DNA from 3 places in the Pseudomonas sp. FG86 genome. Region 2 is predicted to be linked to each of the others. Evidence: riboswitches for the same ligand, from Rfam matches in the RefSeq annotation. Region 2 holds a riboswitch; each other region holds the start of a gene.

Region 1 (10,297 bases), on a different contig from region 2:
CAGGTTTTCCAGGGCTTCACGGTACGCCCCCGGCGCCTGCCACATGCCCCGCTGCTGGGCTTCGAGCATGCGCTCGGTCATGTCGCGCAGGGCATCCGGGTTGTGCTGCTGCACAAACGCCCGGGTATCGGGGTCGAGCAGGTAGGCGTCGGCGAGCAAGGCGTATTGGTGATCGTCGATCAACGCGGTGGTGGCGTCGAAGGCAAACAGGTTGTCCACGGTCGCCGCCATCTCGAACGCACCTTTATAGCCGTGGCGCTTCACGCCTTCGATCCACTTGGGGTTGGCGGCGCGGGAACGGATCACCCGGTTCAGCTCTTCCTTCAAGGTACGCACCCTGGGCAAATCCGGCTGGCTGTGGTCGCCATGGTAGCTGGCGGCCTTGTCGCCACTCAGGGTTTCCACGGCGGCAAGCATGCCACCCTGGAACTGGTAGTAGTCATTTGAATCGAGCAGGTCATGCTCGCGGTTGTCCTGGTTCTGCAACACCGCCTGCACCTGGCTCAGTCGCTGGGCGAACTGCTCGCGGGCGGCGGTGCCTTCATCGCCAGCGCCGTAAGCATAGCCGCCCCAGTTCAGGTAGACCTCGGCCAGGTCCTCGCGGCTTTGCCACAGGCGGCCGTCGATCGCACCCTGCACGCCTGCGCCATAGGCACCGGGCTTGGCGCCAAAGATGCGCCAGCCAGCCTGCTTCGCCGCCGCCTCTTCGTCCAGGCCCGACTCAAGCAACGCCGCACGCTCGCTGCGCACCTTGGCCGCCAGCGGGTTCATGTCGTCCGGTTCATCCAGCGCCGCCACCGCCTGCACTGCGGCGTCGAACAGGCGGATCAGGTTAGCGAAGGCATCGCGAAAGAACCCGGAAACCCGCAGCGTGACGTCGACGCGCGGGCGATCCAGCAGGCTGATCGGCAGGATTTCAAAATCATCCACGCGCTGGCTGCCCGTGGCCCACACCGGGCGCACGCCCATCAGCGCCATGGCCTGGGCGATATCGTCGCCGCCGGTACGCATGGTGGCGGTGCCCCACACCGACAGGCCAAGCTGGCGCAGGTGGTCGCCATGGTCCTGCAAATGCCGCTCGAGAATCAGGTTGGCCGATTGAAAACCGATGCGCCAGGCTGTGGTGGTCGGCAGGTTACGCACGTCCACGGTAAAAAAGTTACGCCCGGTGGGCAGCACGTCCAGGCGCCCCCGGCTCGGCGCGCCACTAGGCCCGGCGGGCACAAAGCGACCACTCAAGGCATCCAGCAGGCCACGCATTTCGGCGGGGCCACAAGCATCCAGGCGCGGCGCCACGACGATGCGCAGGCTTTCGATGACCGCTTTCACAGCCTCCCAACCCGGTTCTTCCAACTGTTCGAGCGGGCCTTCCAGCGCCTGCTCGATCAAGCGCGCTGCGTAGCGCTCCAGGCGCTCGCGGGTGTCGCCGGCGGTACGCCATGACTGTGGATCGATCGTTTGCAGGACCTGGGGCCGGCGACCGGTCCACGGCTCGGCCAAGGCGCAGTCCAGCGGATCGAAACCCAGCTCGAACGCCTTGGCCAATACGCGCAGCAAACTCGATTGCGGGCCACGCCCGTCGCCACGCGGGATGCGCAGCAACGCCAATAAGGTATCGATACGCAAGCGGCCTGCGGGCGACTCGCCAAACACATGCAGGCCATCGCGTATCTGCGATTCCTTCAAGTCACACAGGTAGGTATCCAGGCGCGGCAACCAGATCGCCGCGTCGGCGTCGCTGTCCAGTTCCAGTTCCTGGTCGATGCGGGTTTCGCGCACCAGCTTGAGGATGTCTTTTTGCAGCTCACGGGCGCGGCGCGGGTCGAGCAATTGCGCCTCGTAGTATTCGTCGGCCAACAGCTCTAGGTCGCGCAACGGCCCATAGGTTTCGGCACGGGTCAGCGGCGGCATCAGGTGATCGATGATCACCGCCTGGGTGCGGCGCTTGGCTTGGGCGCCCTCGCCCGGGTCGTTGACGATAAACGGGTAGATATTCGGCAGCGGGCCCAGCAACGCGTCGGGCCAGCAGTTTTCCGACAGCCCCACGCCCTTGCCCGGCAGCCATTCCAGGTTGCCGTGCTTGCCGACATGGATCACGCCGTGGGCGCCGTAGGTGTGGCGCAACCAGAAGTAAAACGCCAGGTAAGCATGCGGCGGTACCAGGTCCGGGTCGTGATACACCGCGCTGGCGTCCACCTGGTAGCCGCGTGCGGGCTGGATACCGACGAACGTCTGGCCCAGGCGCAGGCCGGCAATCATCAGGCGGCCGTCGCGACACATCGGGTCGTTGTCGGGCGAGCCCCAGCGCGCCAGTACCGCTTGGCGGTTGGCCTCGGGCAAGCGGCTGAACATCACCGCGTAGTCGTCCAGCCCCAGGCTTTGGTGGCAGGGGCGCAGGTCGAGGCTGTCCAGGTCGTTGGTGACACCGCCGAGCAGTTCATGGATCAGCGCCGTGCCGCTGTCGGGAAGCGTCTCCGGCACCGGGTAACCTTCGCTGTGCAGGGCGCGCAGGATATTCAGCGCGGCGGCCGGGGTATCCAGGCCCACGCCGTTGCCGATGCGGCCATCACGGGTCGGGTAGTTGGCCAGGATCAGCGCGATACGCTTATCCCCATTCGGCACCCGCGCCAGTTCGACCCAACGTCGCGCCAGTTCGGCAACAAAGTCCATACGCTCGGGCGCGGCGCGGTAGCACACCACGTCCGACTGGCTGCGCTCACTGCGCCAGGCCAGGTCCTTGAAGCTGATCGGCCGGCTGATAATCCGCCCGTCCAGCTCCGGCAAGGCAATGTGCATCGCCAGGTCGCGCGGGCCGAGGCCTTGTTCGCTGGCTTGCCAGCCGGGTTGGTTGTCCTGGGCGCAGATCGCCTGGATCACCGGGATATTGCGGCGAAACGGGCGTAGATGGGGGGCTTCGGGGCTGGATTGGGCAAAGCCGGTGGTGTTCAGAATCACCGCCGCATTGACTTCATCCAGCCAATCCTCGACCACCGCCAGGCAGCCGGGCTCTTTCAAACTGGCCACCGCCACCGGCAACGGGTTAAGGCCCGCTGCCTGCAAACGCTGGCAGAACACATCGATAAAGCCGGTATTGGCCGCCTGCAAATGAGAGCGATAGAACAGCACCGCCGCCACCGGAAACTCCGGGTGCCACTCCATTTGCCAGTCATTGAGGCGGGCATTGGCCTGATGCGGGTGATAAATCGCAGTGCGCGGCAGAGTGTGTGGCTCGGCCCAGGCGTAGTCACGCTGCAGATAAGCGCTGGCCAGGCAGCGATAAAAATCCAGGGCATTGCCCAGGCCACCCTGGCGCAGGTACTGCCACAAGCGGTCGCGGGCCTCAGCGGCCACGGTGCTGAGGCCGCTGAGTTCCGGGTCAGGGCGGTCATCACCGGGCACCAGGATCAACGTGACGCCGCGCTCGGCCAGCGCCACCAGGCGCTCGATACCGTAGCGCCAATACCCGATGCCACCATGCAGCGAAATCAGGATGACCTTGGCATGGCGCAGCACTTCATCGACATACAGATCGACCGAGGCGTGGTTCTGCACCTGCATGGGGTTGGCCAGGCGCAGGCTCGGGTAGTCCTCGGGCAACTGCTGGGCGGCTTCGGCCAGCAGCGCCAGGCTGGAATCGCCGCTGCACAGAATCACCAGCTCGGCGGGGGTTTGCCCCAGGTCGGCGATATTGTCGTCCGCGACGAAGCCGCCGGGTTGAGTCCTGAGCAGGTGCATGGGTTAAACGTTGAGCGCTGCGCGCAATTGCGCTTCGAGGCCGGCCGCGTCCAGCGCCTGGCCGATCAGCACCAGGCGCGTGATGCGTGCCTCGTCGGCCCCCCAGGCGCGGTCGAAGTGCTTGTCGAAACGCGTGCCCACGCCCTGGATCAGCAGGCGCATCGGCTTGTTCGGAATCGCCGCGAAGCCTTTGACACGCAGGATGCCGTGCTGCACCACCAACTGGGTCAGCGCGTCGAGCAGCAGCGCCTCATCGGCCTGAGGCAGGTCGATGGAGATGGAGTCGAACGCGTCGTGATCGTGGTCATGGTCGTCTTCACCGTCGTGGTGATGATCGTGATGGCTGTGGCGGCCGTCGATATGCTCTTCGGAGCCGGCGCCCAGGCCGATCAGCACGTCCAGGGGCAGGCGACCGCTGCTGGCTTCGACGATCTTCACCGCGGGTGGCAGCTCTTCGGCCACTTCCAGGCGCACGCGGGCCAGGTCCTCGGGGTTGATCATGTCGCACTTGTTGAGGATCACCAGGTCGGCGCTGGCCAACTGGTCGGCGAACAGTTCATGCAACGGGGATTCGTGGTCCAGGTTCGGATCAAGCTTGCGCTGGGCATCGACCTGGTCCGGGAAGGCGGCGAAGGTGCCGGCGGCCACCGCCGGGCTGTCGACCACGGTGATCACCGCGTCGACGGTGCAGGCGCTGCGGATTTCCGGCCACTGGAAGGCTTGCACCAGGGGCTTGGGCAAGGCCAGGCCCGAGGTTTCGATGAGGATATGGTCGAGGTCGCCGCGACGGGCCACCAGTTCGCGCATCACCGGAAAGAACTCTTCCTGGACGGTGCAGCACAGGCAGCCGTTCGCCAGTTCATACACGCGGCCGTTGGCTTCTTCCTCGGTGCAACCGATCGAGCATTGCTTGAGGATCTCACCGTCAATGCCCAACTCGCCGAATTCGTTGACGATCACCGCAATGCGACGGCCCTGGGCGTTGTCGAGCATGTGGCGCAGCAAGGTGGTTTTGCCCGAGCCGAGAAAGCCGGTAACGATAGTGACGGGAAGTTTGGCCAGTGTTTTCATCGGATGCCCTTGGGGGCGGGCATACGGGACGATAGGCCCTGCGTGGCGCGCAGCAGCAGATTTCGTCACCGGATCACCCCGCCCGGTTGAATTGGAAAATCGGTTGCGAGGCAGGTCTCCTGGCTTGGGGCTTGCGGATCTTGCGACCGGCGCTGGCTGCGCCTTCCCGCCGTAATGGCAGTGGCGTGGCAGTCAGATAAACCCTTCACAGTTGCGGGGGCAGCCGCGGCTTGAACCGCGTTCCCTTCTTAGCTTCGGCCTGGGCCGAAGAACCTCGAAGGTGCAAGGCTACAGGGGCTCGGTCAATTTGACTACCGTCGCTCTGCATGCTTTCCTACACGCCTTGTTTCGGGTGCCCTTCACAGGGTGAAACGGGAAACCGGTGAGTCATAGCCTTATGACCAGTCCGGTGCTGCCCCCGCAACGGTAAGCGAGTGAAGCGTCAGATCCACTGTGCCTGTACGGCATGGGAAGGCGACGCTTTATAGACCCAGTGTCCCTCGCAAGCCCGGAGACCGGCCCGAATAACATCAGATAACAAACCCGCGGTGGGCGGGCGCTGTTAAAACCCTGCGTGCCCGGCTCGCGGGGTTTGCATGCGCTCGTTTCACCCTGAACACGATAGGGACGCGCCATGTCGATCATCAGCAGCACTTCGCACACCGCCAGCAGTACCGCCACCCTCAGCCAACGCCTGACCGCCGCCATCGGCGCCTCGATCCTGGGCGCGTGCCTGGTGTATTTCGCCGGGTTCTCGCATATCGAGGCGGTGCACAACGCAGCCCACGATACCCGCCACAGCGCCGCGTTCCCGTGCCACTGAGACCTGCCGACATGATCAAACGTATTGCGCAAACCGCAGGGTTCACCGGCTTGCTGGCCGCCCTGCTGCTGACCCTGCTGCAAAGCTTCTGGGTCGCTCCGCTGATTCTGCAGGCGGAAACTTTCGAAAAGGCCCCGGCCGCGACTGAAGTCGTGCACGAGCATGCCGCTGGCGCCGCTGCGCACACCCACGACGCCGAAGCCTGGGAACCGGAAGACGGCTGGCAGCGCGTGCTGTCGACCACCGGCGGCAACCTGGTGGTCGCCGTCGGCTTCGCCCTGATGCTGGCCGGCCTCTATACCCTGCGCGCACCGACCCGCACGGCCCAAGGCTTGCTGTGGGGCCTGGCCGGCTACGCGACCTTTGTGTTGGCGCCGACCCTGGGCCTGCCGCCCGAGCTGCCGGGCACGGCCGCCGCCGACCTGGCGCAACGCCAGATCTGGTGGATCGGCACGGCCGCCTCCACTGCGGCCGGTATTGCGCTGTTGGTGTTCGGTGGCAACTGGCTGCTTAAAGGGCTGGGCGTGGCGATCCTCGTGGTGCCTCACGTAATCGGCGCCCCGCAGCCGCAAGTGCATTCGATGCTGGCGCCAGAGGCACTGGAAGCACAATTCAAGATCGCCTCGCAGTTGACCAACGTCGCCTTCTGGCTGGCCCTGGGCCTGATCAGCGCCTGGTTGTTTCGCCGCAACCGCGACGATCAATACTCGGCATGAAACTCGCGGTCGGCCTCGGTTGCCAGCGGGGCTGCGAATTGCACGCCCTGCTGGCGCTGTTTGACACGGCCCTCGCCGAAGCGGGTATCGAGCGCCAGCACATCACCGCACTGGCGAGTCTCGACCGCAAACAGGACGAGCCGGGGTTACTGGCCCTGGCGCGCAGGTTGAACCTGCCATTGCAGTGCTTCAGCGCCGAACAGTTGGCCGCGTATGAAGGCCGTCTGAGCCATAAATCAGCGGTCGCCTTTGCCCACACCGGCTGTTACGGCATCGCCGAAAGCGCCGCCCTGGCCCTGGCCGAACAGCTCTCCCCAGGCCCCGCCCGCTTGCTGATCACCCGCAAGAAAACCGCCCAGGCCACCTTTGCATTGGCCTGCGCCGGCTGAAAAATCGATAATTGCGTCTTCCGATCATGAGCAATCTTCATGCTCGCCCGTTTTTCGACAGGAATCCTCCATGACCGTCTACTTCATCGGTGCCGGCCCCGGCGACCCGGAATTGATCACTGTCAAAGGCCAACGGCTGATCCGCAGTTGCCCGGTGATCATCTATGCCGGTTCGCTGGTACCGGCGGCCGTGCTGGAGGGGCATCAAGCGCAACAGGTGGTCAACAGCGCCGAACTGCACCTGGAGCAGATCATCGAGCTGATCAAGGCCGCCCACGCCAACGGCCAGGATGTGGCGCGGGTGCATTCCGGCGATCCGAGCCTGTATGGGGCGATCGGCGAGCAGATTCGTCATCTGCGCGAGCTGGGCATCCCGTTCCAGATCATTCCGGGCGTGACCGCAGTCGCCGCCTGTGCCGCGCTGCTGGAGACCGAACTGACCTTGCCGGACATCGCCCAGAGCGTAATCCTGACCCGTTACGCCGATAAAACCCGCATGCCAGCCGGCGAGGACTTCGACAGCCTGGCCCGCCACGGCACCACCATGGCGATCCACCTGGGGGTCAACCACCTGGAGAAGATCGTCGCAGAGCTGCTGCCGCACTATGGCGCGGATTGCCCGATTGCCGTGGTGCACCGGGCAACCTGGCCGGATCAGGATTGGGCGGTGGGCACACTCAGCGATATTGCCGACAAAGTCGCCGCCAAGGGCTTTCGGCGTACGGCGCTGATCGTGGTGGGCCGGGTGCTGGCGAGTGACAGTTTCAGTGAGTCGTCGTTGTATCGGGCGGGGCATGCGCACCTTTATCGACCTTGATAATTCACTTTATAAAACTAAAACAATGCATTGATTTAAATTAACAAATGCAAAAAAAATGTGGGAGGGGGCTTGCCCCCGATGGCAGTGTGTCAGCCTGCTCAGGAGGCGACTGAGGCACCGCTATCGGGGGCAAGCCCCCTCCCACACTTGATCTTTCTTGCCAGGGAGATAGCGTCAGCAGTCGAGTTTGAATGTTTAATTCATCAACAACACACTGATTTAACTGAATAAATGCACAAAATGTGGGAGGGGGCTTGCCCCCGATGGCAGTGTGTCAGCCTGCTCAAGAAGCGACTGAGGCACCGCTATCGGGGGCAAGCCCCCTCCCACACTTGATCTTCGGCGTTAGATAGATTGCATAAATAGCTGAATTTTAAGAATAAAAAAAACGGCGCTCACGGGGCGCCGTTTTTTGTTCGCAGTGAACGCCTTACTCAGTAGTAGGCATTTTCTTTCTGCGTGTGGTCGGTCACGTCGCGTACGCCCTTGAGCTCCGGAATCCGCTCCAGCAGGGTGCGCTCGATGCCTTCGCGCAACGTCACGTCGGCCTGGCCGCAGCCCTGGCAGCCGCCACCAAACTTGAGCACGGCAATGCCGTCATCCACTACGTCGATCAAGCTGACCTGACCGCCGTGGCTGGCCAGCCCTGGGTTGATCTCGGTTTGCAGGTAGTAGTTGATACGCTCGTTGACCGGGCTGTCGGCGTTGACGTTCGGCACCTTGGCGTTCGGAGCCTTGATGGTCAATTGGCCGCCCATGCGGTCGGTGGCGTAATCCACCACGGCATCGTCAAGGAAGGCTTCGCTGAAGGCATCGATATACGCGGTGAAGCTTTTCAGCCCCAGGGCGGTGTCTTCCGGCTTTTCTTCACCGGGCTTGCAGTAGGCAATGCACGTCTCGGCATACTGGGTGCCAGGCTGGGTGATAAAGACGCGGATACCGATACCTGGGGTGTTCTGCTTGGACAGCAGGTCGGCCAGGTAATCGTGGGCGGCGTCGGTAATGGTTATGGCAGTCATGGAAACTCCTCACAGGCTTGCCGGCAGTTTACGCCAAAATATTACGCAGGTACAAAGTCCCAGTAATTTTGTCGGAAAAGACTCAACAGCCACGTCAGAGGTTTTCATAGCGGTTCATATCCAGCACCCCTTCTTCCACCGGCGTGGTTTCGCGGATGTAGGTCGACAGGTCATGGAAGTACTGCCAGAACTGCGGATGACTGCGACGTATGCCCCAGCGGTCGACAATCTTCTCGAAACCCTGGGCGTCCCTGGCGTCCTCCATGGCCGCGACGAACTCCGGCACTTGCTCGGCTGGCACATTGAACATGAAGTTCGGGTAGCTGCCGAGCACCCCTGGGTAGATCGTCAGCGTATCCAGGCCCGGCTGATAGCGATAAGCCTCACCCAGCATGAACGCCACATTACTGTGGGCACGGTTGCGCAGCAGGCTATAGACCTCCCGCTGGCCGCTGCGGGTTTCGACGCGCAGCATCGTCGCTTCAGGCAGTTGCCCAATGACCTTGAGCCCCGCCGCCGGGCGCGATGTCAGGCGACTCAGGGCCTGCTCGGCGTCGCGCAACGCCGGGTCGATCCCCGGCCGTGAGCAGTACGCGCCGGCACAACGATTGATCGGGTCCGGGGCGGCATTGAGGTCGCCATAGCGGGCCAGCAGCTGGTTGGCGAAGTCGCGCTTGGGGTCCTTTTCATCAAGCTTCAGGCCGGTGGGCTTATCGTCGTCGATCGACTCATAGTCCAGCCACAGCTTGACCTTGCCGCTGTTCTGGTACCAATCGTCGAGGAAATCATCCCGCGAGTTCGCCGGCATCAGGCGCAGGAAGTTCTGCTCGGCGCCATTGCGGATCAGGTCGAAGTACAGGCGAGTCTGGGCCTGGTGCGACACATTACCGAACACGTCAAAGTTGACCACCAGTTGGTAATAGGTGCGTTCGAGCAACGGATAGTCGAATAGCCACAGGGTCTGCGGCACCTCACCGATCAGGCCCTTGTTGACCGAGGCGCTGTCGAAGTGGCGGAAGATGCTCAACAGCGCATTGTCGTTGCCAGCCCACAGCGTCGACCAACTCGGTGCTGGCAGTTCGGCATAGCTGTCGCGACGCAGGGCTTCGTACTGGTTGCGCTTGTCGCGGTACTTGAGCCACAGGCTGAGCACACTGCCCACGTCGTCATTTTGCCCAGGCATCGCCAACAACGGCGTGGCCTGGCCGCGATAGCGAGCATCGGTGATGTACAGGTCATGATCGGGCGCCTGGAACAATGCCCAGAAATTGTCGCGGATCACATCCGTGGCAATCTGCCCCCGGCATACGGGCCCGCGGATGAAGGTGCGGACAAAATACTCGGCGTTATCCAGCATGAACTGGTAACGCGCCTGCGCCGGGATCGCCTCGAACGTCTCGAACGGGTTGGCACGGCGGCCAGGGCCGTAGCCCGGCAACGCACTGACCTGCCAGTCGCCGCTGTAGAACAGGGCTTTGACCCGTGCCATTTTCTGCGCGCTCAAGGGGTACGTGATGTGGGTCTTATGGACGATCACCCCTTGTATTGGCCACAGGCGGTAGTAAACACGAGTGCCGGGGTCGTCATTGGGGCGACGGGTGTTGATCAGGTCAATCGGCTGGCCGCTGGGCGTCCGTGAGCGCACCCACTGGAAGAAGTGCCCTGGCTCACCGCCTTCGAAATACAGATGCGCAATAAACAGGTGCTCAAACAACCAGCGGGCC
Region 2 (10,297 bases):
CTCATCGCAGGTTGCAGGAAAAAACCATGATAGCTGTAGAAGTGGTGGCGAATGTGATGGGTTTCAAGGTAATCCTCCTACATGGCCCTTCCCCCCAATGTTGCAATAAGACTAACGGTCGGCAAATAAACCGAAAAACTTGGCCGAAAAGCCGTTTCGGCTGTCGCCCTCAGGCGTGATGGCCTCTATACTAGCTCCCCGTTTGTGCACCGCTCTAGTGCATTCGGCTGGAGCGCGACACGTCCCTCCTTTCCCCCATAGAGCTGCCGCAAAAATGAGCCTGTTCTCCGCTGTCGAAATGGCACCACGCGATCCTATCCTGGGCCTCAACGAAGCATTCAACGCCGATACACGAACCACCAAGGTCAACCTTGGCGTGGGCGTTTACTGCAACGAGGAGGGGAAGATTCCACTCCTGCGTGCCGTTGCCGAAGCGGAAGCCATTCGCGTGGCGCAACACGCTGCCCGTGGCTACTTGCCGATCGACGGCATCGTGGCCTACGACCAGGCCGTGCAAAAACTGCTGTTTGGCGCTGAGTCGCCACTGCTGGGCGCCGGCCGCGTCATCACCGCGCAAGCCGTCGGCGGTACCGGTGCCCTGAGAATCGGCGCCGACTTCCTCAAGCAACTGCTGCCCAATGCCGTGGTTGCCATCAGCGACCCCAGCTGGGAAAACCACCAGGCACTGTTCGAAAAAGCCGGTTTCCCGGTGCAGACCTACCGCTACTACGACGCCGCCACCCACGACGTGAACCGTGCCGGCCTGCTCGAAGACCTCAACGCCCTGCCGCCGCAGTCCATCGTGGTGCTGCACGCCTGCTGCCACAACCCGACCGGCGTCGACCTGAGCCCGGCGGACTGGCAACACGTGCTGGACGTGGTCAAGGCCAAGAACCTGGTGCCGTTCCTCGATATGGCTTACCAGGGCTTTGGCGACGGCATCCACGAAGACGCCGCTGCCGTGCGCCTGTTCGCGGAATCCGGCCTGACCTTCTTTGTCTCCAGCTCGTTCTCCAAGTCGTTCTCCCTGTATGGCGAACGCGTGGGCGCACTGTCGATCGTCAGCGAGTCCAAGGAAGAAAGCGCGCGCATCCTGTCCCAGGTCAAGCGCGTGATCCGCACCAACTACTCCAACCCGCCGACCCACGGCGCAGCGATCGTGGCGGCGGTGCTGAACAACCCTGAACTGCGTGCCCAGTGGGAAGCCGAGCTGGCCGAAATGCGCCTGCGCATCCGTGGCATGCGTGAGCAAATGGTGGCCGAGCTGGCCAAGGCTGCTCCGGGCCACGACTTCAGCTTCGTCGGCCGCCAGCGTGGGATGTTCTCCTACTCGGGCCTGACCGTGGAGCAAGTCACCCGCTTGCGCACCGAGTTTGGTATTTACGCGCTGGACACCGGGCGTATCTGTGTGGCGGCGTTGAACCAGTCGAACATCGGTGCGGTAACAAAGGCGATTGTTCAGGTTCTATAAGCCTGACGGCGTTATACGAAGGGAAGCCGTGGCTTCCCTTTTTAATGCCTGTCGGAAAATACCCTGCTCCCCTAGACTGAGCACCGATTGCCCTTTTGCTGTGAGAGCCCTATGAAAAACGACGACCTGAACCTGCACGCCGATCCCGACGACCAGGAGTACTTCGCTCCGCGCGCGCCGCAAGCCAAGCGCCAGAAAAGCCTGGTGCTGCAAGTGGCGCTGGGAGTGTTCCTGGGTGGCCTGGCGTTGTGGCTGGTGCAGTTGGGCGCGACGGCACTCATGGCGAAACTGGCCATGGGCACCCTGCAATTCGGCGGCTGAACACGACCCGCAGTGGTAGGAGCGAGCTTGCTCGCGAAAAACGCAGGGACACCGCGTTTATCCAGAATGCCCGCGTTATCGTTAACGACCTTCGCGAGCAAGCTCGCGCCTACAGTGGCCGCGCTCCTCCAGCAACTTCACAAAACTGTTCAAACTCTGCGACACCGTGCCCCGTCGCCAGATCAGCCAGGTGTGCAACAGGCGGAAACTGTCCGTCAGCGGCCACACGCTCACCGTGGTAAACCCCGGCATGCTTTCCAGCATGCTGCGCGGCATCAGCGCCAGGCCGGCCCCGGCACTGACGCAGGCGAGCATGCCGTGGTAGGACTCCATCTCGAAGATGCGGCCCGGCACCGCGCCATCCTGTGAGAACCAACGCTCGAAGTGATGCCGGTACGAACAATTCGAACGAAAGGTATAGATACTTTCCCCGTTCACATCCTGCCCGCGGGTGATCGGCGCATGCTGCAACGGCGCAATCACCACCATCTCTTCCTCGAACACCGCCACGCCTTCCAGGGTGGCATGCAATACCGGCCCATCCACAAACGCCGCCGCCAGGCGTCCCGACAACACGCCTTCGATCATCGTCCCGGACGGCCCGGTGCTCAGGTCCAGCTCGACCTTGGCGTGCTTCTGGTTGTACGCCGCCAGTAACGCCGGAATGCGCACCGCGGCCGTGCTCTCCAACGAACCGAGGGCAAATGCCCCCTGGGGCTCCTCCCCCGCCACCGTCGCGCGGGCTTCCTGCACCAGGTCAAGAATGCGCCGCGCATAGCCAAGGAAGTTCCACCCGGCTGGCGACAGGCGCAGGCGGCTTTTCTCGCGGATGAATAATTCCACACCCAGATCCTGCTCCAGTTGCTTGATGCGCGTGGTCAGGTTCGACGGCACCCGATGAATCAACTGCGCCGCGGCACTGATGCTGCCTTGCTCGGCAACGGCCTTGAAGATTTCCAGCTGCACCAGATCCAAATCATTCTCCAATCGTGAATGTATTGCTCAATATTATTCAGTTTCCAGAAAAGATGCAGCCCCGTAGGCTGACCCCAATCCACTCATTCAGCCGGACGGTGCCATGAACGCTATCACCCACCAGACCCACGCCCTGTCGATCAACCCCACTACCGGGGCGACGGTCGGCAGCTACCCCTACGAAACCGAAGCCCAGTTGGACGCCGCCCTCAACCGTGCCACCCACGCCTTCCGCACCTGGCGCCGCCAGCCGGTCAGCGAGCGCTCGGCCCTGTTGCTGGCCCTGGCCGCTGCCCTGCGTGATCAAGCCGAAGAGATGGCACAGATGATCACCTTGGAAATGGGCAAACCCATCGTCCAGGCCCGTGCCGAAATCGAGAAATGCGCCCAGCTCAGCGAGTGGTACGCCGCCCACGGCCCGGCCATGCTCGCCCCGGAACCGACCCTGGTGGACAACGGCACCGCCCATATCGAATACCGCCCGCTGGGCCCGATCCTCGCCGTGATGCCGTGGAACTTCCCGGTGTGGCAAGTCCTGCGCGGCGCGGTGCCGACGCTGCTCGCCGGCAACACCTACGTGCTCAAACACGCGCCGAATGTCATGGGCAGCGCCTACCTGATGAAAGCCGCGTTCGACAAAGCCGGCTTCGCCGAAGGCTTGTTCGAAGTGCTCAATGTGACCCAGGAAGGCGTGTCAAAAGCCATCGCCGACCCGCGCATCGCCGCCGTTACCCTCACCGGCAGCGTGCGTGCCGGCATGGCCATCGGCTCCCAGGCCGGTGCCGCGCTGAAGAAATGCGTACTGGAATTGGGCGGTTCCGACCCGTTCATCGTGCTCAACGATGCCGACCTCGATGCCGCCGTCCAGGCCGCCGTGATCGGCCGCTTCCAGAACAGCGGCCAAGTCTGCGCCGCGGCCAAGCGCCTGATCGTCGAATCGGGTGTGGTGGAGGCCTTCACCGCCAAGTTTGTCGAAGCCAGCCGTGCCCTGGTGACGGGCGACCCGACCTCGACCGCCACCTACGTCGGCCCCATGGCCCGCTTCGACCTGCGCGACGAACTGCACGCCCAGGTCCAGGCGACCCTGGCGCAAGGCGCGACCCTGCTGCTGGGCGGCGACAAAGTAGCCGGCGCCGGCAACTACTACGCGCCGACCGTACTGGCCGACGTCACCGACCAGATGACCTCGTTCAAAGAGGAACTGTTCGGCCCCGTGGCCTCGATCATCACCGCCCGCGACGCCGACCATGCCGTGGCCCTGGCCAATGACAGCGAGTTCGGCCTCACCGCGAGCATCTTCACCAGGGATTCAGCCAAGGCCCGCGACATTGCGAACCAGCTGGAAACCGGCGGGATCTTCGTGAATGCTTTCAGCGTCTCCGACCCTCGGGTGGCGTTTGGTGGCGTGAAGAAGAGCGGCTTCGGGCGCGAGTTGTCGCACTTTGGCGTGCGCGAGTTCTGCAACGCGCAGACCGTTTGGCTGGATCGCAAGTAAGTTCGGGCAGGCCCTGAACCTGCCTCAACAGCGAATATGCCGCCGCACACACTGCACCAGCCCATCCAGCGCCTGCGACTTCACCGGCGCCAGCACGCAGACCGTGTGCTCACGCTCGCCTTCCGTCACGGTCAACGTGTAATGCACCTGGCTTGGGTTGCCGGGTTCTGGCGCGGTGCTTTGCGGCAACTCAAAGAAGTTTGACGCCTCGATCAGTTGCCGCAATTCCTGCTGGTCCGGCTCGGGCAGCGTGTCCAGCTGCACCGTACGAGGTTTGGCCAGCCCCGGAAAAAACGCCGGCCCGCCGTTTTCCTTGATCGAAATTTGCATGGCTGCTCCTCACCGCACAGGCGGTTTGTCACACATGAATGCCAACCGCTTTCCAGCCCTCCTTGACCGCCTTCTGCTCATCCTTGTTCGCGCCATACAGTCGACCGGCGATATCGTAGGTAATCCGCGCGAAGCGCAGGAACCCTGAGTTCGGCCGCAAGCGCGCATCGCGCAATGCGTCATACCAGATCCGCCCCGCACGTTCCCAGGCAAACCCACCCAGCTTCGTGGCCACCTGATAGAACGCATGGTTGGGAATGCCAGAATTGATATGCACCCCGCCATTGTCCTCGTAAGTCTGTACGAAATCATCCATATGCCCCGGTTGTGGGTCCTTGCCCAGCAACTTGTCGTCAAAGGCAGTACCGGGTGCTTTCATCGAGCGCAGCGCAATGCCTTTGATCTTGTCGGTAAACAACCCTTTGCCGATCAACCAATCGGCATCTTGCGCCTTCTGCTGTAACGAGTACTGTTTGATCAGCGAGCCAAACACATCCGACAACGACTCGTTCAAGGCGCCGGATTGATTGAAATACATCAGTTTGGCTTCATCCTCGGTCACGCCGTGGGCCAATTCATGGCCAATCACATCAAGCGCGATCGTGAACCGGTTGAATAATTGCTGATCGCCATCACCAAACACCATCTGGGTCGAGTTCCAGAACGCATTGTTGTAGTTCTGGCCAAAATGCACGGTCGCGTCCAGCGCCATACCGGCATCGTCGATGGAGTTGCGGTCGAAGACCTGGTCAAAAAAATCGAACGTGGCGCCCAAACCGTCATAAGCTTCGTCTACCGCCGCATCGCCGCTGGCGGGCTGCCCTTCGCCGCGGATCAGCTTGCCTGGCAGGCTATCCGTGCCCTCGGCGCCGTAGATCGAACGCCGTTTGCCGGCGCCCATGGCCAAGGCCATACGGGCCGGGCCATGAGCGGGCTCGGCGACCATGCGCAACGAGCGGAACGTGCTGTCCTTGGCACGGGTACGTAGCGCGACGTCCCGTTGCGTTTTATTACCGTTACGCGCGATCTGGTCGAGGATGTAAGGCGGGATCAAGCAGAAAATCGCCTGGCGCGGGTGGCGAACACACATGGGCTGGCTCCTTTTGGCGGGTAATGAACGTCCGGGTCACCGGTTCAGGATAGCCCTGCTGCGGGCACCTGGCCCTAATTGTCATGAACCTGTGTTGCAGTCGTGTTTACCCAAGACTGCGAGGAACTCGCGATGCCAGCACGCAAAGCCAAAATTGACCTGACCCACCGCCCCCGGCTCGTCGATCTACGCCCGTTGATCCCGGCCACCCCCAGCCTGATGGAAGCCAGGGCGGCGACGCCCCGTGTGACGCCCGCCAAGGATTTGCAGGACCGGCGTGGCTACGCACCCGACTTTCTCAGCGGCTTCGCCGTGCCGTGGCCCACGGTGGATGAGGCATTGGCAACTGACGTCCAGCCGCTGCGCCTGGACTACACGCATTTCTCGGTGACCCTGTCACGTTCCCGACGGATGGCGCTCTATGTGGGCGTGAATATCGACGGCGGACAGGCGGTGGATATCGTTCGCAGCAACGACACCTGGGCCTACGACGGCCGCCTGCCCATCAGCGCGCAGATCGGCGACGAGCTCTACACCAACAACGGCCTGGATCGCGGCCACCTGGTGCGACGACAGGATCCCAACTGGGGCGACGAGGCCAACACCGCCAACCTCGATACGTTCCATTTCACCAATTGCTCGCCGCAGATGAGCGGGTTCAACCAGAAGACCTGGCTGGAGCTCGAAGACTACATTCTCGACAACACACAACGCTGGAAGGCCCGGGCCACGGTGTTTACCGGCCCGGTGTTGGCCGATGACGACCGTGTCTACCGCGGCGTGAAAATCCCCAAGGCATTCTGGAAAGTGGTGGCCTACCTCGGCGACGACGGCAAGCCCTCTGCCAGCGCCTACATGATCGACCAGAGCCGTGAACTCGGTCAGCTTGATCTGGTATTTGGCCAACTGCGGACCTACCGGCGCAGTGTGATCCAGATCGAGCAATTGACCGGCATCCGTTTCGCCAACCTGGCCGACTACGACGGTTTCAGCAATGAAGAGCGCGCAACGGGGACGCGAATTGAAGCACTGATCCGCGGCCCTGAAGATATACGCCTCTGACCGGCTACCGCGGCTTTATGTGGGCGCGAGCCTGCACGCGCCTACAGAAAGCCGCCATTCGGTTCCCCCTCCCCAGCCCAATCGACTACCATACTGCGCCGGTTCCCAAACGGGACTAATAGGGAATCCGAAGCGCGGTACCCCCGCGTCAATCGGAACTGCCCCCGCAACTGTAGATGCCGAGCCTGCTCCTCAACGCCACTGGATACCCTCCGGGAAGGCTGGAGCCGGGTGAAGACGCATCAGTCAGGAGACCTGCCGGCCCAGTAAAACCACTAACCGGCGGGGTGTCCGGGAAGGACATCCTTGGCTGCCTCCACCGCAGCGTCCGAGGGCGTATTTCCGAACCGTACCTCCCCAGTTCCACGTACGGCTCCCAGGAGATTGCCCCATGCTGCCACGCGTTACCGCCTTGCTCACCGGCCTGGGCTTCTGTGCCCTGGCCCAGGCGACGCCCACCCACTACCCGCTGACGCTGGAGAACTGCGGCAGCACCCTGACCTTTCAGCAAGCGCCCACCCGCAGCGTAACCATTGGCCAGGCGGCGACCGAAATGCTCTACGCCCTGGGTGTGGGCAACACAGTGGTCGGCACGGCGTTGTGGTTCAACAACGTGTTGCCGCAGTTCAAGGCACAGAACGACACCATCGAGCGCCTGGCCAACAATGAGCCAAGCTTCGAAGCGGTCATTGCCAAGCGCCCGCAACTGGTGGCCGCCGAGTTGGAATGGGTGGTTGGCCCACAAGGCGTGGTCGGCACCCGCGAGCAGTTTCATGAATTGAAGATCCCCACCTACCTGCTGCCGTCCGACTGCGAAGGCAAGAACAACCTGGTGGGCGCCGACGGCACACGCCTGGAGCCGTTCCGCATCGACACCATATATAAAAGCATCAGCCAACTGGCCGAGATTTTCGACGTGCCGGACCGCGGCCAGCAACTGAACGAGGCGCTCAAGGCGCGCCTGGCCAAGTCCGTCGCCACCGCCCGCAACAAAGGCCTCAAACAGGCCAGTGCGCTGGTGTGGTTCTCCAGCGCCGAAATGGCCAGCGATCCCTATGTGGCCGGCCACAAGGGTGTCCCCGAATTCATGCTGCAAACCCTCGGCTTGCACAACGTGGTGCAGTCCGATGAAGAGTGGCCCGCCGTCGGCTGGGAAACCCTCGCCAAAGCCAACCCCACCTTCCTGGTGATCGCGCGCATGGACCGCCGCCGCTACCCGGCCGACAACTACGAACAGAAACTGGCCTTCCTGCGCAGCGACCCGGTGACACGCAACATGGACGCGGTGAAACACAACCGCATCATCATCCTTGACGCCATGGCCCTACAGGCCAGCGTGCGTACTTTCGATGGGCTCGACCAACTGGCGAGCGCCATCGACAGCTACGACCTGCCCAAATGAGCAGAACGCTCCTCGCCCTGGCGCTGCTGTTGATCGCCATACTGGCCGGCGTAGCCATCGGCGAAACCGCCATCGAGCCACAGGTAGTGCTCCAGGTGTTGGCCAATAAACTGTGGGCCGCCGGCTACGCGCTGGACCCTATCGACGAAGGCGTGGTGTGGAACTATCGCCTCACTCGCACGCTGGTCGCCGCCGCCTGCGGTGCGGGGCTGGCCACATGCGGGGTGATTCTGCAGTCGTTGTTGCGCAACCCCTTGGCCGATCCCTACCTGCTTGGCATCAGTGCGGGCGCCTCGACCGGTGCAGTCCTGGTGGTGCTGATGGGGGTCGGCGGTGGCTTGATCTCGCTGTCCGCCGGCGCCTTTGCCGGGGCGATGGCGGCGTTTGCGCTGGTGATTTTGCTCGCCCGGGCCAGCGGGTCGTCGAGCGGCACCGGCCAGATCATCCTGGCAGGCATCGCCGGTTCGCAGCTGTTCAACGCGCTGACCGCGTTCCTGATCACCAAGTCCGCCAGCTCCGAACAGGCGCGCGGCATCCTGTTCTGGTTGCTGGGTAATCTCAGCGGCGTGCGTTGGTCGTCGGTGTGGCTGGCGGTACCGGTGGCCGTCGCGGGGTTGGCGGTGTGCCTGTGGCACCGCCGCGCACTGGATGCATTCACCTTCGGCAGCGACTCGGCGGCGTCCCTCGGCATCCCGGTGCGCCGCGTACAGTTTGTGCTGGTGGGCTGCGCGGCGTTGGTCACGGCGGTGATGGTGTCGATTGTCGGCTCCATTGGTTTTGTCGGCCTGGTGATCCCCCACGCCGCACGCCTGTTGCTCGGTACCGGGCACTCACGCTTGCTGCCGGCCAGCGCCTTGGGTGGCGCGTTGTTTTTGATTGCAGCCGATGTGCTGTCACGCACCTTGATCAAGGGCCAGGTCATTCCAGTGGGTGTGGTCACCGCACTCGTCGGCGCGCCGGTATTTGCGCTGATCCTGATCGGCCGGAGGAATGCGCGATGACGGTGCTGAGTTGCACGGCCCTGGGCTTCAAGGTGCGAGAGGCCGAGTTGCTGCGCGATATTCACCTGGAAGTCCAGTCGGGGGAAACCTTGGGTATCGTCGGGCCGAACGGCTCCGGCAAATCGACCCTGCTCAAACTGCTCGCCGGCTTGCGCGCACCGGCCAGCGGCGAGGTGCACCTGGGCGGTGAGCGTTTGGGCGCGCTGTCCCGCCGCGCCATCGCGCAACGCCTGGCGGTGGTGGAGCAACAGGCCGACACCGACGATGCCATCCGCGTCTTCGACGCCGTGGCACTGGGCCGCACACCGTGGTTGTCGGCGCTGAGCCCGTGGTCCAGCGAAGACGATCGCATCGTGCGCCAGGCCCTGCACGACGTCGACGCCACCCACCTGAGCCAACGCGCCTGGCGCAGCCTCTCCGGCGGTGAGCGCCAACGCGTGCACATCGCCCGCGCCCTGGCGCAACGGCCACAGATCCTGTTGCTGGATGAGCCGACCAATCACCTGGACATCCAGCATCAACTGACGATCTTGAAAGGCGTGCAGGCGTTACCCGTCACCACCTTGATCGCCCTGCACGACCTCAACCAGGCGCTGACCTGTGACCGCCTGGCCGTGCTGGATCATGGGCGATTGGTGGCACTGGGCAAACCGCTGGAGGTGCTGACGCCGCAACGCCTGCAGGAAACCTTCGGCGTGCAGGCGCATTACCTGACAGACCCGTTCGACGGCGCGCAGATACTGCGGTTGCGCCCAAACTGAGAGTTAACAACGCGGCCCAACAGTGTCATCGGGGGCGAGCCCTAATGCCAGTCAGTCAAGGAGGAAAACGGTAATTCTGGAGAGCGGGCTAATTGTGGAAAGCGGGCTTGTTGTGGAAAGCGGGCTTGTTGTGGCGAGCGGGCTTGCCCCGCGTTGGGGCGCGAAGCGGCCCCAAAACCTGACGATTTAATAGGCCTGTATAAACGCGGTGGCCTTACTGGGGCTGCTTTGCAGCCCAACGCGGGGCAAGCCCGCTCGCCACAACAAGCCCGCTTCGTTTTCCTCCTTGACTGACTGGCATTAGGGCAAGGCCCGTCATACGAAAGCCCATGATGGGTACCTCTTGAAGCAAGGGCCCATCAGGCAAGAACCGCGGCAGGTTTACGGTG
Region 3 (10,297 bases), on a different contig from region 2:
CGTAAGTCAAGGCCACCAGGCGCGCAGGCACATAGTTGAGTACATCGTCGATCTTCGCCGCGGCCCAGCCGAAGCGTTCGAAGCGTTCGTTGCGATAGCCCCACATCGCGTCGAGGGTGTTGCTCAGGCGGTAGAGCACCACACCCGGCACGCCGGCCACCACGAACCAGAACAGCGCAGCAAATATTGCGTCGCTGCCATTCTCCAGCACCGACTCGGTGGCGGCACGGGCGACTTCAGTACGGTCCAGTTCGCTGGTCTGGCGGCTGACCAGGTAGCTCACGCGCTTGCGGGCCTCATCCAGGTCATCGCTGCGCAGGGCCTGGGCCACCGGAATCACATGCTCGCCAAGGCTGCGCATGCCGAGGGCGCAGTACAGTGCGAGCACCTCCAACACCCAACCGATATAGGGTGCCCACGACAACGCGGTGGCCAACAGCGTCAACGGCACCACCGCTATCACCCACGCGGTCACGCCGTGGCTGCGCCAGCCACGGCCACCGCTATTGAAACGTTGCTCGATGCGTCCGGCGAAATTGCCAAACGCCACCAGCGGATGCCAGCGCCTGGGTTCACCCAGCAGCGCATCCAGCGCCACCGCGGCGACACACAGCAAGGCCACACTCATTGACTTACTCCCCACACATTCTCATACAACATGTCACTCAGCGGACGCGGTTCGGTCCAGCCTTCGAGCTGCAGCATCGGGGCCGGGTAGAAGGCGTCGACCGGCCCCAGGCACAGCACCGCCAGGGGTTTCGCGCCAGGCGGCAAACCCAGCAGGTCGGCCAGGGCCCGGGGTTCGAACAGCGAGACCCAGCCCATGCCCAAGCCCTCGACGCGCGCGGCCAGCCACAGATTCTGAATCGCGCAGGCCAGGGAGGCCATGTCCATTTCCGGCAAGGTACGTCGCCCGAAGATATGCCGCTCGCGATCGTCCATCAGCGCCGCCACCAGCACTTCGGCGCAGTCATGGATGCCTTCGACCTTGAGCTTCATGAATTCATCGGAGCGCTCGCCCAAGGCTTCGGCGGTGCGTATACGTTCTTCCTCCACCAGTTGCTGGATCTGCCCTCGTAGCTGGCGGTCGCTGATGCGGATAAAGCGCCAGGGCTGCATCAAGCCGACGCTGGGCGCCTGATGCGCGGCCTGGAGCAGGCGATGCAGCAAATGCGGGGCCACCGTGCCGCCGGTGAAATGGCGCATGTCACGGCGTTCGGCGATGGCGCGGTAAACGGCGTCGCGCTCGGCCGGGGGGAAAGCGTTGTCACTCATGGGACTGGGCTGACTCAAGGTCGGGCGCAAACAGCGCGGCAACCGCACGGGGATTGGAGGGGAAGTAGAAGTGCACGTAGGAAGCGGTCATCCGCCCTTGCCGATACACCGCCTCGGCACCCCGCCCGCCGTTGGGGCTCAAGCCACGGGCGATCGGTTGCCAGTCGGTGCTGGTCAGGGAATGGTGGTAGGTGTGCCCGCGCAATACGCCTTCCGGCAACTCGACGCTTTGCAGGGCAAGGGCCGCCAGTTTCTTCTGCATCACCGCATCCCCCTGCAACAGGCCGACCAGCTCGGCACGGGTGCCGTCGACATCGGTGAGCGAGTCCAGCAGGTAGAGCATGCCGCCACACTCGGCAAGCAAGGGTTTACCGGCAGCATGATGGGCACGGATGGCATCGAGCATCGAGGTGTTTTCCGCCAGCGCCTGGTGATGCAGCTCCGGGTACCCGCCTGGCAGATAGAGGCTGTCGGCCTCGGGCACTTGGCGATCATGAATCGGTGAGAAAAAGCGCAACTCGGCCCCCATCGCCCGCAATAGATCCAGGCTGGCGCCATAGGTGAAGGCAAAGGCTTCGTCACGGGCCACGGCGATGCGCACACCGGCGAGCAGCGGTTCGGCTTCGATCACTTCAGGCGCGGCGAAGGTCACCGGCGGCGGCAAGGCAACTTCACAACTGTTGCCCAGGGCCTGGGCAGCGGCGTCCAGGCGGACGTCGAGATCATTCAGTTCGCTGGCTTGCACCAGGCCAAGATGGCGGCTGGGCAACTCAATCCCGGTTTCACGGGACAACGCGCCGTACCAGCGCAAGCCTTCGGTGAGGCTCCCTTCGAGCAGTTGCGCATGGCGCAGGGTGCCGACACGGTTGGCCAACACACCGGCAAACGGCAAGTCCGGCTGATAACGCGCCAGGCCCAGGGCCAGGGCACCGAAGGTCTGGGCCATGGCGGTGCCGTCGATCACCGCCAGCACCGGCACACCGAAGTGCCGCGCCAGGTCAGCGCTGGACGGCGTACCGTCAAACAGGCCCATGACGCCTTCGATCAGGATCAGGTCGGCCTCCCCTGCCGCTTCCCACAGCAAGCGACGACTTTCCTGCTCGCCAACCATCCACATATCCAACTGATACACCGGCGCACCGCTGGCGCGTTCGTGGATCATCGGGTCGAGGAAGTCCGGGCCGCATTTGAACACGCGTACCTTGCGCCCCAGGTTGCGGTGCAAACGGGCCAGCGCAGCGGTGACCGTGGTTTTGCCCTGGCCGGACGCCGGTGCGGCGATCAGTACGGCCGGACAATGACGGGGCTGATTCAAAGTTCGACGCCCTTCTGTGCCTTGATACCGGCCTGGAACGCGTGCTTGAGCATGCCCATTTCGGTGACGGTGTCACCCATCTCGATCAACTCCGGCTTGGCGCCACGGCCGGTAACCACCACGTGCTGCATCGGCGGACGGGCTTGCAGGTCGCTCAGTACCTGGTCCAGGTCGAGGTAGCCATGCTTGAGGGCGATGTTCAGTTCATCCAACACCACCAGGCCGATGCTCGGGTCTTGCAGCAGTTCGCGAGACACGGCCCAGGCGGCCTCGGCGGCGGCGATGTCGCGCTGGCGGTCCTGGGTTTCCCAGGTGAAGCCTTCGCCCATGACGTGAAAGCGCACTTGTTCGGGGAAGCGCCGGAAGAACAATTCTTCGCCGGTGCTGTTACGGCCTTTGATGAACTGCACCACGCCGCACTGCATGCCGTGGCCCATGGCGCGCGCGAGCATGCCGAACGCAGAGCTGCTTTTGCCTTTGCCGTTGCCGGTCAGCACCAGCAGCAAACCGCATTCGTTCGGGGAATTGGCAATGCGCTCGTCAATCACGGCTTTTTTGCGCAGCATGCGCGCCAGGTGGCGTTCGTCGCGGTCGGGGGAATCGGTCATGGCAGCTCTCCGTTGGGGCTGGACAAAAACGGCGGGCAGGAAAAAACAAAAACAGACAGCCAAGCATCGCCCACCGTGATGCTGTTGGATGATCCAGGCCGGTCTCCGGACTCATGAGTGGCTCGCTTTATAGAAAGCAGGCCGACGCTGCGCCTTCCCATATCGCAGCGCGATACAGTGGCCAATAGCACCGTCTTGACTCATTTACCGTTGCGGGGGCAGCGCCGGAATTGCGGCAACACTGTGTACAAGTGCGCTCACTCACCGGCTTCCCTGTTTCACTCAGTCGACCCTTGGGTCACAGAGCACCTGAAACAAGTCGCGAAGGTTAGTGGGTTGGGGGGGGAGCGTCAATTAAAGCTGGCCTTGCACTTGAACCATCGTGCCGCAGCACTCCTCTACCCTTACAGGCATTCAGGAGAAAACCATGCATAAAACAAGACTCGCCCTACTGATCATGGTCGCAGGCACCCTCGCTGCCTGCGGAGAAAGCTCGACCTTGAAGGTATCGGATGGCACCGGCCCTTCGCCCCAACTGCCAGAGCCCAACAAGACCCTGATCCCCACCGTGAATATCGCCCCAGCCATTGGCTGGCCTGATGGCATGAAGCCAACCGCCGCCGCGGGCACCCAAGTGACAGCGTTCGCCGAAGGCCTGGATCACCCTCGCTGGCTGTATGTGCTACCCAATGGCGATGTGTTGGTGGCCGAAACCAATGCGCCGCCCAAGCCGGATGACGCCAAGGGCATTCGCGGCTGGGTAATGGAAAAGGTCATGGGCCGTGCCGGTGCCGGCGTGCCCAGCCCGAACCGCATCACCTTGCTGCGCGATGCCGATCACGATGGCGTCGCCGAGACCCGCACGGTCTTCCTGGAGAATCTCAACTCGCCGTTCGGCATGACCCTGGTGGGCAACGACCTCTACGTGGCCGACTCAGACAAGCTGCTGCGCTTTCCCTATCAACCGGGCGAAACCGCAATCACGCAGGCCGGCACCACGGTGGTCGACCTGCCGGGCGGCAGCATCAACCACCACTGGACGAAAAACGTGGTGGCCAGCAAGGACGGCAGCAAGTTGTATGTGAGCGTCGGTTCCAACAGCAACGTCGGCGAGAACGGCCTGGAAGCGGAACAAGGTCGGGCGGCGATCTGGGAAGTCGATCGCGCCAGTGGCCAGCACCGGATTTTCGCTTCGGGCCTGCGCAACCCCAACGGCATGGCCTGGGAACCGCAGAGCGGCAAGCTGTGGACCGCGGTCAACGAGCGCGATGAGATCGGCAGCGACCTGGTGCCGGACTACATCACCTCGGTCAAGGATGGCGCGTTTTATGGCTGGCCATTCAGCTACTACGGGCAACATGTGGATGTGCGTGTCACACCACAGGACCCGGCCCTGGTCGCCAAGGCGATCGCACCAGACTACGCCGTCGGCCCGCATACCGCTTCGCTGGGGCTGACCTTCGCCGAAGGCAGCAAATTACCTGCACCGTTCGTCAACGGCGCCTTTATCGGCCAGCACGGGTCATGGAACCGCAAGCCGCACAGTGGCTACAAGGTGATCTTTGTGCCGTTCGAAGGTGGCAAACCCAAGGGGCAGCCAGTGGACGTGCTGACCGGGTTCCTCGACAAGGATGAGAACGCTATGGGCCGGCCGGTGGGTGTGGTGATCGATCAGCAGGGGGACCTGCTGGTGGCGGATGATGTGGGGAATAAGGTGTGGCGGGTGTCTGCAGTTAAGTAACTTTTCTCAAGACCACCACAAAAAATGTGGGAGGGAGCTTGCTGCCGATGAGGGCGTGTCAGTCCATGCATTCAGTGACTGACACACCGCTATCGGGAGCAAGCCCCCTCCCACATTGGGTTCGGTGTCTGGCTTAGGGATTGCGGGCCAAGTGCTCAGCCGGCAATACGCGCTTGGCACTCAGGTAGGCGTTCTGCCAATAGGCTTTGGACAAGGTGTCCAGCTTCACCGTACCGCCCGTTTGTGGCGCATGCACAAAGCGCCCTTCGCCTACATAGATCCCGGCATGACTGACCTGTGATCCACCACCGGTGGCGAAGAACAGCAAGTCACCGGTCTGCAGGTTTTCTTCGCTGACATCCTGGGCGCGCATCACGATCAATTCGCGAGTGGTGCGCGGCAGGGAGATGCCAGCGGCATCGCGGTAGACGAAGCCGATCAAGCCACTGCAATCAAAACCCGAATCCGGCGTATTGCCGCCCCATCGGTAAGGCGTGCCGACCAGGCCCAGCGCGCGGAAGAGCACATCTTCAGCAGCAGGCGAGAAACTTTGGCTGGAATAGTTGAACACCGGCTTAGGCTTGGCCGCTACGTGAGCGGGCGGCGGTGTGCGGCTTGCGCAGGCGCTGAGGAGCGCGGCGCAAACAATAAGAATCAGGCGGGCCGAGGTCGACATGTGCAGAACAATCCTGGTCTGGATGCGGCTTTCGCTGCCGAACGCTGAAAACCAGAACGCGCAAGCAAAGCTTGCGCGAACGGATTACAACAATATCCAGGGATTCTAGCGCTTACACGTCAAACTTCAAGTATCACTTTAACTTTACTTGCTGGCGGTAACCGTTGTCGGGGCCATGGCGAGTGCGCGCTTGGCTTCGATAAAGGTTTTGCTCCAGTAGCTGTCACCCAGGTTGTCGACTCGAACACCGCCACTGCGACGGCTGCTGGAGTGGATAAACTGGTTATCGCCCAAGTAGATACCGGCGTGACTGACACGACCACGGCCTGCAGTACTGAAGAAAAGCAGATCACCGGGCTTGAGGTTGTTGCGCGCGACCAACGGTGCTTTCACGTTGATCATTTCGCGAGTGGAGCGTGGCAGGTTCATGCCAGCTTCTTCACGAAACAGGTAGCCGATGAAACCGCTGCAGTCGAAACCGGCTTCAGAGGTACCGCCGAAACGGTAACGGGTACCGATCAGGGACATGCCGCGTTCGAGGATGCTGTCGGCCAGAACGGGAAGCTGATAAGGCTTGCTGCCGGCAAAGTCGGCCAGTTCCTTTTCGGTTGCCACTTCTTCTTCGTAAACAGTAGAAGACTGTGCAGCAACAAATTTTGCCTGGGCTTGCTGTTGGGTTTTGTGCTGCTCAGCCACTTGTTGAGGGTGGGAGGCGCAACCAAACAATAGGGTAACGAGTGCGAGAGGCACGAGGGGTGCGAAGCGATTTAGCATGGGCACGACCGTGGCTGATGTGTAAAGAAGTCGAGACTATGCCTTCTATCACATCGATTTGCAAATTCAATCGTGATCTATGTGACTTACTGTTTGCGCCATGACATCTAAGCCCTTAATACCCTATACGTGCCTTTTGCGCGGCCAAACCGGCCAAAACGCAGGTTTTCTGGCGCCTGGAATTTGCCGAAAGCCCCGAAAAACAAGGGCTGACTACCAGCCGAGGGTTTCTTTCAAGAAGGGAATGGTCAGCTTGCGCTGGGCCTGCAAAGAGGCCTGGTCGAGCTGTTCGAGCAGATCGAACAATGCGCTCATGCTGCGCGTGCCACGGGTGAGGATAAAGTGCCCCACCTCATCGGTCAGGTGCAGGCCGCGACGGGACGCGCGCAATTGCAGGGCTCGCAACTTGTCTTCGTCGGACAGGGGGCGCATCTGGAAGATCAGTGCCAGGGTCAGGCGCGATTTCAGGTCGGCCAGTTTGACCGGTAGCTCACGGGGCGAGGTGGACGCGGCAATCAGCAGGCGGCGGCCGCTGTCGCGCAGGCGGTTGAACAGATGAAACAGCGCCTCTTCCCAATCAGCTTTGCCGGCAACCGCCTGCAGGTCATCCAGGCACACCAGCTCATACTGCTCAAGGTTGTCGAATATCGTGATACCGCGGTCCATCAACTCGGCCAAGGGCAGGTAGACCGCCGGCTCGCCCATTTGCTCGAAGCGCAGGCATGCGGCTTGCAACAGGTGGGTCCGCCCCACGCCATGCTTGCCCCACAGATAGATCAGGCTTTCAGTCCACCCGGCGTCGGCTTCGCAGAGCCGCTCGACATAGCCGAGTGCAGCGGCATTGGCGCCTGGGTAGTAATTGATAAAGGTGGCGTCATCACGCAGACGCACACCTAGGGGCAGCTGAATCGGTTTCATGCTGACTGAACGGCTCCAATCGAACCGTTAGTGGCCTCTGTGTAAAGTTTGCAAAGTTTATACCCGTGACGCCGGGCGCACAATGCAACAGACCACAAGCAAAATCAAAGGTTTGCGTTAACTTGCTGGATTCAAGCGGAATATTTGACACGCAGGCGCCAGAAACAACAAACCCGGCCATCGACCGGGTTTGTGACACTGCAATTACAACTCGGGGTCTTCGACACCCGTATACACATCCGAATCCTTGTACAGATCATGCAGATGGCGCACCAGGACCATGATCACCGCCGCCACCGGCAGCGCCAGCAGGATGCCGGTAAAACCGAACAACTCACCGCCCGCCAGGATCGCAAAGATCACCGCCACCGGGTGCAGGCCGATACGGTCCCCCACCAGCAGCGGCGTGAGCACCATGCCTTCCAGGGCCTGGCCGACCATGAATACCGCGACAATCCCCAGCATCGGGTACAAATCGCCGCCAAACTGGAACAACCCGGCCACCAGCGCCGCGCCGATACCAATCACGAAGCCCATGTAGGGCACGATCGCGGCGAGCCCGGCGATCAAGCCGATCAACAGGCCCAGCTCCAGGCCGATCGCCATCAATCCGGCGGCGTAGATAACCCCCAGGGCCAGCATCACCAGTAACTGGCCACGCACGAACGCGCCAAGCACCTCGTGGCACTCCCCGGCCAGGGACACAATGCGCTCCTCGCGGTCGCGCGGCAGCAGGCTGCGGATCTTGGCCATCATGATGTCCCAGTCCCGCAACAGGTAGAACGCCACCACCGGGATCAACACCAGGTTGGTCAGCCAGCCGATCAGCGCCAAGCTGGAAGCCGTCGCCTGGCTGAGCACGACACCGACGATATCGGTGGTCTGGCCCATATGCTCGCTGATCGCCGCCTTGACCTTGTCGAACTTCCAGAAGCCATCCGCCAGGCCGAGCTTGGCCTGGGCCCACGGCATCGCCGTGTGCTGCAGCCAGTCGAGCATCTGCGGCGCCAACTCATAAAGGCGAAACAGTTGCTTGGCCAGCATCGGCACCAGCACCAACACCAGCGCGGTAATGATCAACGTAAACAGCGCAAACACCGCTACCACGCCCAAGGTGCGCGACAGCCCGGCTTTCTCCAGGCGATCCACCACCGGATCGAACAGGTAAGCGAGCAGTAACGCCACCAGGAACGGCGTCAGGATCGAATGCAGCAGGAACACAAAAACGCACAGCAGGACGATCCCGCCAAGCCACACCCAACGACGCGCATCCGCCATAAACCACTCCATCTGTCATTTGCTTCCTGCTTCTATATAGAGCAGGAAGAACATTTACCAACGAAAACGCAGTTGCGCCTGAGGCTGGGCTACCACAGCCGGCCGGGTACCATCTGCCACGGGCTGCTGAACCGGCGCCTCTGCGGCAGGAATCTCCTGCAACTTGGCCAGGCTCAACTGGGTACGCAACTGATCGGCGCTGCCGTTGACGCGATACACAATACGATTGCCGTCAACGAGCTGCGGCTGGCCGCCGAACGGCTCCAGCAGATGCCCCAGGGCGGCATACCGCTCCAGGTTCATCCCCTGCACTTCCAACAATTGTTCTGTGCTGACACCCGGCTTGACCGCAAAGCGGGGAGCCAGTTTTTGGCTCACGGCCAGCATCACTGCATCGGCGACGGCAGCGGTGTCGGCCCCTTGCGCGGTGCCCTGCTCGCTCTTGTCGCCCAGCCACAGGCGCCATTTGGCTTGCCACTGGTTGCCGTCCTGACGCGCATGCACCGCCAGCAAAGCGTCGGCGCCATAGCGTTCGGAGGCCGCGCGCAAGGGCGTGGCATCGGCACTTTCGAGATTCGGCGCAGTGGCGACGACCTGCTCATCCAGATCGCCCAGCGGCAGGCGCAATGGCAAGCCACGATGTTGGGCCGCACGGCGTAGCGCTTGGGCGACGGCCTGACCATCGCCCACCAGGCTGCTGCCGTCGGTGGAGTCGTTCAACCACCAGCCGAGGATCGATGGCCGGTTGCTGCCCCAGATCGGCAGGCCGGCTTCACGCAAGGCGCGATCAGTGCTGACCGGGTCGAAATCCACTTGCAGGCTTTCCGGTGGGCCGGCGTCGTAGCCATACTGGCTGATGATTTGCTGCGGGTCCTTGCGCACCGCCGCCAGGCTCGGGCCGTCGGCGGCCTTGGCATCACCGGTGAGGCGGATGACCAAGGTCTGCACGGCGCGCTGGGTCGCCTGGTCACGCTCTTGCGGGGACTGACTGCTGACCGGTTCAAGTACTTGATACAGGCCATTGAGGGTTTCGGCATGACTCGCCAGGCTGGCCAATGACAGGCAGCCTACAAAAAAGAATTTACACAGACGCATGGAAGATTCCCGAACGACAAATTTAGCGGCTGGAACAGACCGCGCGAACCCGGTTTCCCAAGGCTGTGACCACAGCGACCGGTAAAACATTCACGGAGTCTCGGTAAGTTTTCGTACTGTCATAACGATAGCGAGTTAAAGGCTATACCTTAATACGTGCCTGGGCAGGCCCGGTTAGCATTTTTTTAACCCGCTTTTTTTATCTATGTGGCCCTGCCCGTCGGCCCGAGGATGGCCGCTGCCCCTCAAGCCTGATAAAATCGCGCGCCTTCGCAGACCGTCAACGGCTGGGCCTCTTCATGAAAGCCTTCGCCAGCTCGGTCGTTACCCCTGAATCCCCCCTAAAGGCCTGGATCATGAGCAAGCAACCCTCCCTGAGCTACAAGGACGCCGGTGTAGACATCGACGCCGGTGAAGCATTGGTCGAACGCATCAAGAGCGTCGCCAAGCGCACTGCGCGCCCCGAAGTCATGGGCGGCCTGGGCGGTTTTGGCGCCCTCTGCGAGATCCCGGCCGGCTACAAGCAGCCCGTGCTGGTCTCCGGCACTGACGGCGTGGGCACCAAGCTGCGCCTGGCACTGAACCTGAACAAGCACGACACCATCGGCATCGACCTG

The links. Region 2 has a riboswitch for cobalamin ahead of ACODSV_RS32395 (ABC transporter substrate-binding protein). Riboswitches for the same ligand answer to the same signal wherever they lie in the genome.
Positions count from the first base shown of each region.
Region 1: linked by a shared signal. The riboswitch ahead of cobW (cobalamin biosynthesis protein CobW) and the one ahead of ACODSV_RS32395 (ABC transporter substrate-binding protein) in region 2 are both predicted to bind cobalamin.
Region 3: linked by a shared signal. The riboswitch ahead of cobO (cob(I)yrinic acid a,c-diamide adenosyltransferase) and the one ahead of ACODSV_RS32395 (ABC transporter substrate-binding protein) in region 2 are both predicted to bind cobalamin.

Region 1 covers NZ_JBMDIS010000029.1:44,048-54,344, forward strand. Annotated here, with positions in the region: gene cobN (cobaltochelatase subunit CobN) at 1-3,735, opposite strand, end outside; gene cobW (cobalamin biosynthesis protein CobW) at 3,739-4,806, opposite strand; cobalamin riboswitch at 4,899-5,098, opposite strand; cobalamin riboswitch at 5,140-5,344, shown strand; gene ACODSV_RS19245 (CbtB domain-containing protein) at 5,441-5,629, shown strand; gene ACODSV_RS19250 (CbtA family protein) at 5,641-6,345, shown strand; gene ACODSV_RS19255 (cobalamin biosynthesis protein) at 6,342-6,734, shown strand; gene cobM (precorrin-4 C(11)-methyltransferase) at 6,805-7,551, shown strand; gene nfuA (Fe-S biogenesis protein NfuA) at 7,989-8,573, opposite strand; gene ACODSV_RS19270 (fatty acid cis/trans isomerase) at 8,668-10,297, opposite strand, start outside.
Region 2 covers NZ_JBMDIS010000104.1:4,120-14,416, forward strand. Annotated here, with positions in the region: gene ACODSV_RS32360 (amino acid aminotransferase) at 275-1,471, shown strand; gene ACODSV_RS32365 (hypothetical protein) at 1,583-1,792, shown strand; gene ptrR (putrescine utilization regulator PtrR) at 1,874-2,767, opposite strand; gene ACODSV_RS32375 (aldehyde dehydrogenase family protein) at 2,871-4,262, shown strand; gene ACODSV_RS32380 (protealysin inhibitor emfourin) at 4,287-4,592, opposite strand; gene ACODSV_RS32385 (M4 family metallopeptidase) at 4,621-5,682, opposite strand; gene ACODSV_RS32390 (DNA/RNA non-specific endonuclease) at 5,815-6,744, shown strand; cobalamin riboswitch at 6,827-7,021, shown strand; gene ACODSV_RS32395 (ABC transporter substrate-binding protein) at 7,136-8,146, shown strand; gene ACODSV_RS32400 (FecCD family ABC transporter permease) at 8,143-9,147, shown strand; gene ACODSV_RS32405 (ABC transporter ATP-binding protein) at 9,144-9,908, shown strand; gene ACODSV_RS32410 (alpha/beta hydrolase fold domain-containing protein) at 10,290-10,297, opposite strand, start outside.
Region 3 covers NZ_JBMDIS010000006.1:56,011-66,307, forward strand. Annotated here, with positions in the region: gene cbiB (adenosylcobinamide-phosphate synthase CbiB) at 1-628, opposite strand, end outside; gene bluB (5,6-dimethylbenzimidazole synthase) at 625-1,275, opposite strand; gene ACODSV_RS05860 (cobyrinic acid a,c-diamide synthase CobB) at 1,268-2,590, opposite strand; gene cobO (cob(I)yrinic acid a,c-diamide adenosyltransferase) at 2,587-3,198, opposite strand; cobalamin riboswitch at 3,278-3,526, opposite strand; gene ACODSV_RS05870 (PQQ-dependent sugar dehydrogenase) at 3,626-4,939, shown strand; gene ACODSV_RS05875 (C40 family peptidase) at 5,073-5,615, opposite strand; gene ACODSV_RS05880 (C40 family peptidase) at 5,760-6,389, opposite strand; gene hda (DnaA regulatory inactivator Hda) at 6,603-7,307, opposite strand; gene ACODSV_RS05890 (AI-2E family transporter) at 7,512-8,585, opposite strand; gene ACODSV_RS05895 (DUF2066 domain-containing protein) at 8,640-9,680, opposite strand; gene purM (phosphoribosylformylglycinamidine cyclo-ligase) at 10,037-10,297, shown strand, end outside.